3 regions of the Serratia sp. YWN4 genome follow, and region 2 is predicted to be linked to each of the others. Evidence: predicted binding sites of a transcription regulator. Region 2 holds the regulator's gene; each other region holds the start of a gene.
The links. The regulator CRP, encoded in region 2, controls carbon source genes, mostly activating them, when cyclic AMP is high. The targets are predictions, from matches to a motif close to ATGTGANNNNNNTCACAT.
Positions count from the first base shown of each region.

Region 1: a site for CRP is predicted at 1,548-1,565, ahead of ACX9GT_RS08660 (CidA/LrgA family protein). Genes of this name have one in related genera too.
Region 3: a site for CRP is predicted at 2,637-2,654, ahead of ACX9GT_RS09290 (sugar transporter). Genes of this name have one in related genera too.

Region 1 is NZ_CM147696.1:1,835,808-1,839,979, forward strand. It holds gene cdd (cytidine deaminase) at 1-208, opposite strand, end outside; gene ACX9GT_RS08655 (CidB/LrgB family autolysis modulator) at 405-1,100, opposite strand; gene ACX9GT_RS08660 (CidA/LrgA family protein) at 1,097-1,504, opposite strand; gene ACX9GT_RS08665 (MFS transporter) at 1,643-2,866, opposite strand; gene ACX9GT_RS08670 (endonuclease domain-containing protein) at 3,107-3,496, shown strand; gene metG (methionine--tRNA ligase) at 3,642-4,172, opposite strand, start outside.
Region 2 is NZ_CM147696.1:367,610-371,781, reverse strand. It holds gene ACX9GT_RS01685 (phosphoribulokinase) at 1-31, shown strand, start outside; gene ACX9GT_RS01680 (LysR substrate-binding domain-containing protein) at 195-1,103, shown strand; gene ACX9GT_RS01675 (OsmC family protein) at 1,106-1,513, opposite strand; gene crp (cAMP-activated global transcriptional regulator CRP) at 1,896-2,528, shown strand; gene ACX9GT_RS01665 (YccS/YhfK family putative transporter) at 2,584-4,172, shown strand, end outside.
Region 3 is NZ_CM147696.1:1,981,589-1,985,760, reverse strand. It holds gene ACX9GT_RS09300 (fimbrial protein) at 1-590, shown strand, start outside; gene ACX9GT_RS09295 (fimbrial biogenesis chaperone) at 587-1,318, shown strand; gene ACX9GT_RS09290 (sugar transporter) at 1,391-2,578, opposite strand; gene ACX9GT_RS09285 (hypothetical protein) at 2,797-3,210, opposite strand; tRNA gene ACX9GT_RS09280 (tRNA-Asn) at 3,585-3,660, shown strand; gene ACX9GT_RS09275 (YybH family protein) at 3,792-4,172, opposite strand, start outside.

The sequences.
Region 1 (4,172 bases), 1.5 Mb from region 2:
GTGAAATAGGGGTTAACGAATAGGTTGCCGCTAATGGCAGCAGGGCAAATGCCAGCGCATCATCATCCAGCCCGCAGTGCTGCTTGATTGCTGCCACCTGATCGGCTTGAAACATGGCTGGGAAATCGGGCGCATCGAAATAAGGCAGCAGGGCAGATTGCAATGCCGCAGGCAGTTCGCTGTAAACAGTGTGAAAACGCGGGTGCATAGAAAGTCTCTCTACAGGTTAACGGGATATGCGCTTATTACGTGAGGTTGCAGTTCTGTTGGCTGCGGGCGCTTACCCCAGTCATTGACACATTCTAGGTAACCTTCTCACAATCGAGTGTGATTGATGTCTTTTTTTTAATGAAATAAATGTAATTAAAACCGAGTTTAAGAGATGTCTCGCAAGTTTTGCATGATTACCCGAACAAATGCAGCAGTATTGGGAACAAGAATGGGGCAGCCAGTGAAGTAATAATCCCGCAAATCACCAGCGCTAATGAGCTGAATGCGCCTTCCTGATAATCGATTTCTGCGCTGCGCGCGGTTCCCAGCGCGTGTGATGCAGTACCCATCGCCAAACCGCGTGAGGATTTGGTGGTGATTTTCAGCAAATTGAGCAGTGAATGGCCGAAAACCGCCCCCAAAATACCCACCAGAATCACGCAGACCGCACTAATGGCGGGGATGCCGCCAAGCGACTCAGCCACTGCCATGGCGATCGGCGTCGTCACTGATTTAGGCATGATGGATGCTGCGATATCCGGCTTTGCCCCCATCAACAGGGCGATAGCACCACCGCTGATCATTGCGGTCATACTGCCGATAAAGCACACGATAATGATGGATTTCCAGCGGGCGCGGATCTGGTGGAGCTGTTCATAAAGCGGAAAGGCGAGCGCGACAACCGCGGGTTGCAGAAGATCGTTAAGGATTTTACTGCCCTGGAAATAGTGCTCGTAAGGCGTCTTGGTCAGCAACAGCAGGGGGATGATCACCGCCATGGAAACCAGTAGCGGGTTAAGCAGCGGCATTTTAAGCCATTGTGACAACTTGCGTGCGCCGAAGAACACTATCAGCGTCAGCGGTAGAGACCACCAGATATCATGGCTCATTTATCTTCCCCCGCGTTCTGGTTCTTGCTGAGAAGAGTGCGTTCGCGGTGGAAATAGTGCGAGGTATAGCCGACCACCACAAACACCAGCAGGGTGCTGAGCAGGCAGGACACCACCAGCGGGCCGAGATCGTCGATAATCTGGTCATAATACTGCATCACGCCGATGCCGATCGGCACAAACAGCAGCACCATGTAGCGGATAAGCAGTTGGCAACCCGGTTTGACCCATTTGGCGGGCAGGATTTGTGAGGAGAGCAGGGCAAACAGGATCAGCATACCGATGATGCTGCCGGGAATGGCGATAGGCAACAGCGACGCAATGGCGTTGCCAGCAAACAGACTGAGATAAATCAGCACGATTGCCCGAACATATTTCCAGCACAGCATGAATACGTTGCCCATAACCCCTTCCCGTTTAGCTTGACGTATTCATCATACAATTAAACTGTGAGCTACGCCACAAAACGCATCATGAATGACCTTTGCGGATAGTATGCCACTTCGGCAGGATCCCGATCTGTTTAAGTGTAGGCATTGCACTTATTCCACGTTGCTGAGGGTGGAAAGTGGCCGCTGGCGTTCTGCCAAGCGGTGGCCCAGAAAAAAGAACAGCAGGCTGAACAGTGCCGCAGCAATCAACACCAGGAACATCACCGGCGGCGGCGCGTAGCTCAGCAGAAAGCCGCACATGACCGGATTGATCGCGCCGCCCAGATTGCTGAGGCTTTGCACCCCGTAATAGCTGCCTTTCAGGTGTGCTGGGGCGATGAAGTCGATAAACATATATTCGACCGGGATCACGATGATCTCCCCAAGGGTGAAAACGGCCATCGCCGCAGCCCATAACCCTATTGATTGCCCTGCCAGCATAAAGCCGATCAGCCCCAGAACGAAGAACAGGGTACCCAGCGCCAACCAGCGCAGCATGTTGTCCTGACGCATACCTCGGCTGAACAGATATTGCAGTGCGATCACAATACTGGCGTTGACGATCATCACCACGCCGATGACTTTATAGGCAAATTCGGCGTTGGATACGGTGATCAGATATTGCGACAAATAGCCGGTGAACTGGCCGAACACTACCGCACCCAGCGCGCTGCCGATGGTGAAATAGATCAGCCGCCGATCGTGGCGCAGAATACCCACCGTCTGGCGAAAGTTGGGCACGGCAAGCGGGGCAGCATAAGTTTCCGCCATCGGAGAAGAAGGCTGATAGCGCAAGCGGAAACTCAGCACCGTCACCGTCAGTAACGCCAGCACTCCGGAGAGGTAGAACGGCAGCAGCGGACTGTAACCGGCAACCATAACACCCAGTGATGAACCGACCGCCCAACCGACGTTAACCAGCGTGTAATTCATCGAGAAGGCTTTGATGCGTTTAGCCACTGGCAGCCAATGGGCAAAGCAGGCTTTGATGGCGATGCCAAGTACCGCATAGGCCGTATGCAGGATGGCCAAGACGGCGATGACTCCCCCCGGGCGCGGGATCCAGGGAATAGCAAAGAAGCTCAGGGAAAATAAAAGGATGGCAAGCAGGATCAGGAAATTTTTATTAAAACGATCGACCAGATAGCCGCCATAAAAACTGCTGATGATACCGATTGCCAGGCTGATGCCGAGAATAATCCCTACGCTTTTCGGTAGCAGGTGGAAGTGCTCGGTAAGATAGATGGTGATAAAAGGTAGCGTCACGCCGCGACCGATAGTCAATACCAACGAGCTTACCAGCAACGTGTTGATCAGCGGAGGGAATCCCTTCATAACCTACCCTGTTAATGCATACAGTTATTTAACCCAGGTTGATACATTAACTGATTTTGCGGCACTGGAAAGGGGGGATCTGAAAAATTGTTTAAAAAAAGAGGCTACGGCTGTAGCCCGTCATAAACCTCCCAACGAGTAATAAAGGGCTGACGACTTTTTGGAATCAGGAACGCAATGTGCGTTTGAACGGATGGCTAAGCCGAAATTGTGGCGATAGGCTTCGTTGCGGAGGTGTTGATGAAGAAAGTAACCGCTTTGAGCACGGCCCGTCGTTTAAGATCCTGCATGACAGAGGCAGAAAAAGCGTTGTGGCTGCAACTGCGCGATCGCCGTTTCACAGGGTTTAAATTTCGCCGGCAATTCCCTGTCGGGCCCTATTTTGCTGATTTTCTTTGCTGGCAAGCTAAGTTGATTATTGAATTGGATGGTGGCCAGCATGCGGAGCAGGTTGTTTACGATCGGCAGCGGACCCGTTTTCTTGAGCAGCAGGGATTTACGGTGATTCGCTTTTGGAACAATGAAATTTTTCAAAACTGGGAGGGGGTCGCGCAGATTATTTTACAGCATTTGCAGAGCAGCCCCTCACCCCGACCCTCTCCCCGAGGGAGAGGGGGCAAAGGACGTTAGGTGAGATGGCGACTGAGTAATTCACGGAATAGTTCCCGAAGGGAGGGCAAAGGAAGTTAGGTGAGATAAAATTGCTGAGATGTGCGCTGAACAGTCCCCTCTCCCTGGGGGAGAGGGCTAGGGTGAGGGGACTTGCACGGATGCTTTACTTCACTTGCATACCCGGCTGCGCACCGCTATCCGGGCTCAGCAGGAAGATCTCTTTCCCGCCAGGGCCAGCGGCCATCACCATGCCTTCGGAGATGCCGAAACGCATTTTGCGTGGGGCCAGATTGGCCACCATAATGGTCAGGCGGCCTTCCAGCAGCTTCGGTTCTGGATAAGCAGAGCGGATGCCGGAGAAAATCTGGCGGGATTCGCCGCCCAGATCTAACTGCAACTTCAGCAGCTTGTCGGAACCTTCCACAAACTCGGCGCTTTTGATCAGCGCTATCCGCATGTCTACCTTAGCGAAGTCATCAAAAGTGATGGTTTCCTGGATCGGATCATCCGCCAGCGGACCGGTCACCACTTTTGCGGCGGCCATGTCTTCCTTCGAGGCGTTAACCATTTCATTCACTTTGTCGAGATCGATACGGTTGAACAGCGCTTTGAAGGTGTTCACCTGATGGCCCAGCAACGGCTGTGCAAGGGTATCCCAGCTCAGTTCACAGTTAAGGAAGGCTTCGGTACGTTC
Region 2 (4,172 bases):
ACGGCTGCTCGAAGGCAAAAAAATCGAATAACTCTTTTGGGCGCGGCCAATCACCGCGCTTAACCCTCTGTCATCCTGCACCAGCCACTCCCTCACAAACGACAAAAAATCATTAATGAATGATTTCTCATCGCCGATATTCCTTCTGCGGGCAAGGTGAAATTATCGTTTTAAGCGATTAAGGAGAGGCACAAATGCGCCAATTACCAAAGTTGCAGCAGCTAAAAGCCTTTCAGCAAGTGATACGCTGCGGCAGTATTCGTGGCGCTGCGCGCGCCTTGGCACAGTCTCAACCGGCGGTCAGCCGCTCTATCCAAGAACTGGAACAGACGCTGAAAACCCAGTTGATCGTGCGCAGCAGCAAGGGGATGACGTTGACCGAAACCGGCCACACTTTTGCTGTACGAATGCAATTAGTGATTGAGGAATTACAGCGCGCCACCGAGGAGATCCAACAGTTGCACCAGCATTCGCAGGGCAGCGTGGCGATAGGCTGCTCCTCGCTACTGGCCGTGACGGTACTCCCAGAACTGGTCGATCTCTTCAAGGCTTCCGCCCCGCAGGCCAATCTGCTGATCCGTGAAGCACAGCTCTCCACTCTGTTGCCAGCCTTGCACACAGGCCAACTGGATTTTGCCATCGGCACGGTGACCCCAGACATGCCGCTGCAACATTTAATCTGCACCCCACTGTTCACAGCCCCGTTTTGCATTATTGCGCGCCGCGGGCATCCTCTGGCACAGGCGACATCACTGGATGAACTGTACGGAGCCAAATGGCTGCTGCCAGAAACCGACATGGGTTATTATCAACAGCTGCAATCGGTACTCGGCAGCTTTTATCAGCAATTGACCAATAGGCCCATTCGTTCGGATTCGGCGGTATGCGGATTGAATATGGTGTTGGAGGCAGACTATCTGACCATTGTCGCGCGGGCGATGAACACGCCTTTCCATTTGCAGCAAAAACTGGTGACGTTGCCGATCGACAGCCTGCCGCAGGCGCAGTACTGCGTGCTGTACTCACAAAAATCGCCGCTAACCATCACGGCGCGGCGATTTTTGCATTTATTGAGCAACCACTGCCACAGTTACCTCTGGTAGCTTCAGGCAACGTCGCAGATTTCAAAGCTGTGGGTCACGCTGGCGGCCTTGCTCAGCATCAGCGAGACCGAGCAATACTTCTCGGCAGAGAGGTTAACCGCACGCTCAACAATCTTGTCGGTCAGCCCTTTGCCGGTGACGATAAAATGCAGGTTGATATGGGTAAACAGACGCGGTGCTTCTTCACGGCGCTCCGAGGTCAGTTTTACCTCACAGTCACGAACATCGTTACGGCCTTTTTGCAGGATGGCGACGACATCAATGGCGCTACAGCCGCCAACCGACATCAAGACCATTTCCATCGGGCTTGGCGCTTTATCGCCCGCGTTACCGTCCATTAATACCTGATGGCCGGACGCAGACTCACCCAAGAATGTCAGTCCTTCTACCCACTTAACTCTTGCCTGCATTTTGTACACTCCCGTTAATTTCTCAAAATCAGGGTACGCTTTCGCATAGAAACTGGCAACGGAACCTGATGCTAATCATGCTGAAGCGAGACAACACAAGACACCCGCTTCACTCTGTGCTACAAACAGAGCCGCAAGAACTCTTTCCAGGTCACCGATTTCAGGGAAATGTCCGAGGAAAGGACCCTATATTGGTATGTTAACAGAATGTAGCTTGCAGCACTTGGCGCAAGTTAATATGCTAAGGCACAAGCGTATTTCTATAACATGCCTCAAAACCTGTTGATAGCCACTCTATAAAACACCGGGCTATAAGCACGTTTTACAGGGAACTCTGACCCCTGTGATACAAGGCAGCGATAACAACAGAGGATAACAGCGAATGGTTCTCGGCAAACCGCAAACAGACCCGACTCTTGAATGGTTCCTGTCTCATTGCCATATCCACAAATATCCATCAAAGAGTACGCTGATTCACCAAGGTGAAAAGGCCGAAACGCTCTACTACATCGTGAAAGGCTCCGTGGCGGTGCTGATCAAGGATGAAGAAGGCAAAGAGATGATTCTGTCCTACCTTAACCAGGGGGATTTCATCGGCGAGCTTGGATTATTTGAAGAAGGCCAGGAGCGCAGTGCCTGGGTTAGAGCGAAAACAGCCTGTGAAGTGGCTGAAATTTCCTATAAGAAATTCCGCCAGTTGATTCAGGTTAATCCGGATATCCTGATGCGCCTGTCTGCGCAGATGGCAAACCGCCTGCAAATCACCTCAGAGAAAGTGGGTAACCTCGCCTTCCTTGACGTTACCGGCCGCATTGCACAAACCCTGCTGAACCTGGCGAAACAACCCGACGCCATGACTCACCCGGATGGCATGCAAATCAAGATTACCCGCCAGGAAATTGGTCAAATCGTCGGTTGCTCACGTGAAACCGTCGGTCGTATTCTGAAAATGCTTGAAGATCAAAACCTGATTTCTGCCCACGGCAAAACTATTGTCGTTTACGGCACGCGTTAATTATTGAAGAAACGGCGTAGCGATACGCCGTTTTTTTTAACTCCCCCCATTCATCATGTGGCGGCGCCTGATCTACCACCCGGAAGTCAACTATGCACTGCGGCAAACGCTGGTGCTGTGCCTGCCGGTGGTTTTCTTCCTGCTGATGGGCAACCTGCAACTCGGCCTGCTGTTCTCTCTGGTACCTGCCTGCTGCAACATCGCCGGGTTGGATACGCCGCACAAACGCTTTTTCAAACGTCTGGCCGTTGGCGGCTCCCTGTTTGCTCTCAGCAGTTTGCTGCTGCAACAGGCGCTGCTGTGGCATATCCCGTTACCCTTACTGATGCTGGCAATGGCGCTGTTGCTGGGCGTCAGCGGTGAAATCAGCCCGCTGCACGCACGTCTGCTGCCCGCCGCGCTGGTCGCCGCCATCTTTTCTCTCAGCATGGCCGGACACGTGCCGATCTGGCATGCGCCGCTGCTGTATCTGGTCGGCACCGCCTGGTACGGGCTGTTCACCTGGTTCTGGTTCAAACTGTGGAAAGAGCAACCGATGCGCGAATCCCTGAGCCAGCTCTATATCCAGTTGGCAGACTATTTCGAAGCCAAATATTCGCTGCTGACCCAGCACATCGATCCAGAAACTGCACTGCCGCCGCTGCTGCAACGCCAGCAAAAAGTGATGGATCTGATCAGCCTGTTATATCAGCAGTTGAACTTTCTGCCCCATGCCAATAATCAGGAGCAAAAACGCCTGCAACGCACTTTTCAGGTGGCACTCGATCTGCAAGAACACATTACCGTCAGCCTGCATCAGCCAGAAGAAGTGCAAAAACTGGTGGAACAGAGCCAGGCCGAAGCGATTATCCGCCGCAACGCTCAGGTAATTGCCGGGCGTTTGCGCATCGTGGCCAACGATATTCTCTATCACCGGCGTTCAGCGCGTTTCAGTATGAAGAATGAGCTGGCGGCGCTGGAAAAGGTGGCCACGCAGCATGCCGAAAACCCGGTGGGACAGTTCTGTTTTTACCACTTCAGCCGCATCGCCCGCCTGTTACGCAGCCAGCGTCCACTGTATCAGCGCGATCTGATGGCCAACCAGGCGCGATTACCGTTCTGGCCCGCGGTGGTGAGCTATCTGTCGTTGAAGTCCAACGCCCTGCGCAATGCCGCCCGGCTGGGCATCATACTGGCGGTGGGCAGCAGCCTGGGTATGATTTTCAACCTGCCGAAGCCCTATTGGATCCTGCTAACCATTATGCTGGTCAGCCAGAACGGCTATAACGCCACGCGCGTCAGGATCCAACATCGTGCCCTCGGCACGCTGGCCGGGTTAGCGATCGCCGCCGGGCTCTTACAACTGCAACTGCCGGAGCACCTGACGCTGAGCATCATGCTGGCGATCACGCTGGCTGCCTACCTGATATTACGCAAAAACTATGGGCTGGCGGTGATGGGGTTTACCGTCACCGCGGTGTATACCCTGCAATTGTTGGCGCTTAACGGCACCCATTTTCTGGTACCGCGCCTGCTCGATACGCTGATTGGCTGCGTGCTGGTGTTTGGCGGGAGTATCTGGCTGTGGCCGCAATGGCAGAGCGGTCTGCTGCGTAAGAACGCCCATCAGGCGCTGGAGCAGGATCAAACGGCATTACGCCTGCT
Region 3 (4,172 bases), 1.6 Mb from region 2:
ACCTGCATAACCGCATTTATGTCCGCCGGGCGGCGAGCTGTTCGGTCACTAACGTGACCCCTACGGTTGTTTTCCCGCTGATTACGGTAGCGGAACTGAAATCCGGCGTGACACGCCAGATGCCGATAACAATTCAGTTTGCCTGCCAGACGGGGGCCCCTGCCAATGCTGGCCTAGTGGCATTGGCCAGCGGAGTGGCTGCCAACCAGACAGCAATGGGGATTTTGGTACAACCCGCCAATGCAGCGGCAGCGGTATCCGCTGGATTTGGTACCGCCGGTTCAGGCGTCAGCTATCTTTTATCCGATGGTTATGGCACCAATCCCAACATCGCCACTGGCGTAGGCATTCAAATTTCACGTACCAATGGTACGGTATTGAATCTGCTCAGTACGTTGAGTGGCTCGGTGCTGGGGGGCAACAATGCAGGTTGGTACCCAGTATTGACGGATGCAACCGCAGGGAGCGTCGTCAGCGGTGTCACTACCTATACTAAAACGCTTAATGCGACGCTAAAAGCCCTACCAGGCAAAACGGTTACCGCGGGCAAAGTAAGCGCGACGGCGCAGGTTATTATTCAGGTGCAATGATGCGAAAATTAACCGGATTATGTATTGCAGGCGCACTGTTGTTCAGCAGTTGGACACAGGCAGGCGTGATTATTGAATCATCGCGGGTGGTGTTTTCTGCGGCCGATCGCGAACGTTCGCTGCTGTTGTCGAACGGCAATCCTTATCCGGTGATTGTGCAGACCTGGATTGATGATGGAGCACCAGAAGGGACACCGGAAACGGCGGGAGACGTGCCGGTGTTACCCCTACCGGGGATTTTCCGGCTGGAACCGGGGGAGAAAAAAAACCTGCGCCTGCTGGCCACCCAAATCAAACAACCGCAGGATCGTGAGTCGTTATACTGGCTGAATATTTACGAGATCCCGCCCACCGATGCCAACTTGCCGCCTGGTGTTTCTGCGGTGAAAGTGGCATTACGCCTACAGTTGAAGATGTTTTATCGCCCGCAAAACCTGAAGCCGAATGTCGATAAGCTGACAGAACAGCAGCAGTTCAGCCTGATCAGGCTGCCTGGTGTGCTGAAACTTAAAGTCGAAAACACCTCACCTTATTACGCCACCTTCAGTGCAGCCAAACTCATGGGGGGGAGTAAATCCTACCCGGCAGACATTGGTATGTTGGCCCCTTTTTCCAGCAAGACGCTGGAGCTCAGTGGCGAAGCCAACTGGCAACCGGACAGTATCAGTTATATTTTGATCAATGATGATGGTAACGGCGTTGAAGGCAAAAAATCCCTTAAGCGGTAACCAAGTCATCTAGAACAACCCAAGGTTCAAGAGTTTCAAGGCAGGAAACTGGCCCTGTGGGGCCAATTCTTATCAAACCCGCTGCTGCTGTAAGCGCTCGCTGCGGTAAAAACTCAGCACGCACCAACCGAGAGCGATCAGCGCCAACGGCGCGCCGACAAAACCGATATTCGACATCCCCAAATGCAGGCTGACCTGGTTACCCAGCAGCGCACCTGCGCCGATACCAAAGTTATACAGGCCAGAGTAGATCGACATGGCAACATCGGTGGCATCCGGAGCCAGGCGCAATACGTTGGCCTGCATCGAGAGGCCAATCGCCATAATCGCCATGCCCCACACCACGCACAGCAGCGTCAAAGCCGTTTCGCTCCCCGAAGCGGGCAACAGCAGCAACAGGCTGACGGCCAACAGCCCAATCGCGCCAATAAAGAAACCCGAGGGAAAACGTTCACTGTAGCGGCTAAACAGCAGGCTGCCGAGAATACCGGCCGCCCCGAACAGCAGCAACATCATCGTGGTAAAGTTTGCCGTCAGCGCCGCCACGTTCTGAATAAAGGGTTCAATATAGCTGTAAGCGGTGAAATGTGCCGTCACCACAATAATGGTCAGCATAAACAGGCTGACTAACGCCGGGCGTTTAAACAACACCGGTACGCTGGAGAGCGAACCGGAATGCTCGCTTTTCAGCACCGGCAGCAGACGCCACAACATCACCAGCGCCAGAGTGGCGCAAATGGCAATACCGATAAAGGTCATGCGCCAACCGAGCAGTTGCCCAACCACCCGGCCTAACGGCAGCCCGAGCACCATCGCCAACGCAGTGCCTCCTGCCAGCATGCTCAACGCCTGTGCTTTTTTGCCCGCAGGCGCAACGCGGATCGCCAACGACGCGGTGATCGACCAGAACACCGAGTGCGCCAGCGCCACACCGGCGCGGGAAATTACCAGCGTAGTGAAGTTCCACGCCACTGCGGTAAGCACATGGCTGGCAATAAACAGGACAAATACTCCGATCAGCAGCTTGCGCCGTTCAATCTTACTGGTCAGCAGCATGCAAATCAGCGATGCGGTGGCAACGATCCAGGCATAAATGGTGATAATCAGGCCAACCTGTTCGGTTTGCATCTCAAAGCTCTGGGCAATGTCACTCAATAATCCGACCGGGATAAATTCGGTAGTATTAAAGATAAATGCTGAAACGGCGAGAACAACCACGCGCATCCAGGCGGTTGAGCGGGAAGGACTGATTTCTTCCATTAAGGTATTCCATAGCAGGGGCAGGCAATAGCGCTATGTTAGCCAACCAGCAATAAAAATGCGATATAGATCACATTTTATTTCGCTGTTTTTTTCAACAGTATCGCCGCTGGCGACGGCAGGGATAAAAACAAAAACGCTCCCAAATGAGAGCGTTTCTACTGCAAGAACACGTATGCCAAGAAATCTTGAATACGGTCTACCCCTAAAGAGAGGCTTTACGAACCAACAACGCGCTGAACCAGTGCTTTGGTCAGGTCGGTTCGGATCTGATTGCAGGTTTTTGAAATGCGGAATTTATAAGCGGCATCCATGATTTGATGGATATCAGTGCTTACGTTGTCACGAACCCGCATATACAGTTTGGCTTCCGACAGAATATGGTTCAATTCGATGCTGCGTGTCTGATACATCGCTTGATTAACCTGCTGCAACGCATTCAGCTCTTTCATGCATGAACCGACCAATGTCTCTGTGCTTTCAGAAATTACAGGCTGTACCACCGGTTGAGTCACAGCGGCCGGGCGCGGCGTTGCCACCGGGGCAGCAGTGTTGGCTTTTGGGCGTTGATTCATATTCTGGCACCCTGCCAACAACACACACACTGCGGCTACCGCGATTGTTTTTTTCATTACTGGGAAACTCCGGGAAACAAAGGAACGGTGTGGTTTACCGCCATAAAAATGACTTTGCGTAGCATAGAGTAATAGGCACAACCCTGACAAGGCCCGCAAAGGTCACAATAGCCTTATCATCACAGAACACCTTCCAGAATAGCATAGAATAATCTTAAAAATAATCCATGCGGAACATAAAGAATAATAACATCGAATTGATAAATATCATTACCTTAAAAGATTCGTAGGCTATTTTTTCTATGTTTGATCAAGAAAAGTGCTGAAAAACAAGCCAGGATGCTCAATCTGCCAGCAAACACACTTTTTTCTCACTTTAGTGCTTTGACAAACCCATAGCTCGCCGTTATGATGCGCCCCGTTCACACGATTCCTCTGTAGTTCAGTCGGTAGAACGGCGGACTGTTAATCCGTATGTCACTGGTTCGAGTCCAGTCAGAGGAGCCAAATTTAACGCCACGGATTTCTTACCAGTCCGTGGCGTTTTTCATTTCAGCACCGTGAAAAACGTTTGCCGTGAGGCAGCATCTCCGTTTGACACCATGATTCACCTTTTGGGCGAGTGTTTTTTGGGCTAATTAATCAGGCAGTTTGTTATAAGGGTTATCGATTAAATAAACCCATTTACCCTGCGCATTTTTACGAAATACCTCGCTGGCAAACCACTCTTCGTGCACCTTTCCATTAATATCGACTAACTGCCAGCGGCCGCTGCGTAAAATAATATCGCCATTCTGCACGGTGGTTGATGAATCAGGAACGCTCCGGACACGCCTATTTTTGTCCGCCAGTATTTCGCGGAATCCTTCTTTGATCTCGGCTCGTCCTTTAGCAAGGGAACCGTCTTGCTTGACCAGAATGCCTTTTTCATCAAAAAACTGCGCAATACTTTCTACATCCCGCGCTGCCATGGCTTGGCCAAAAGCAGTACGAGTAGTATCCAGATCGTCTGTGGCATG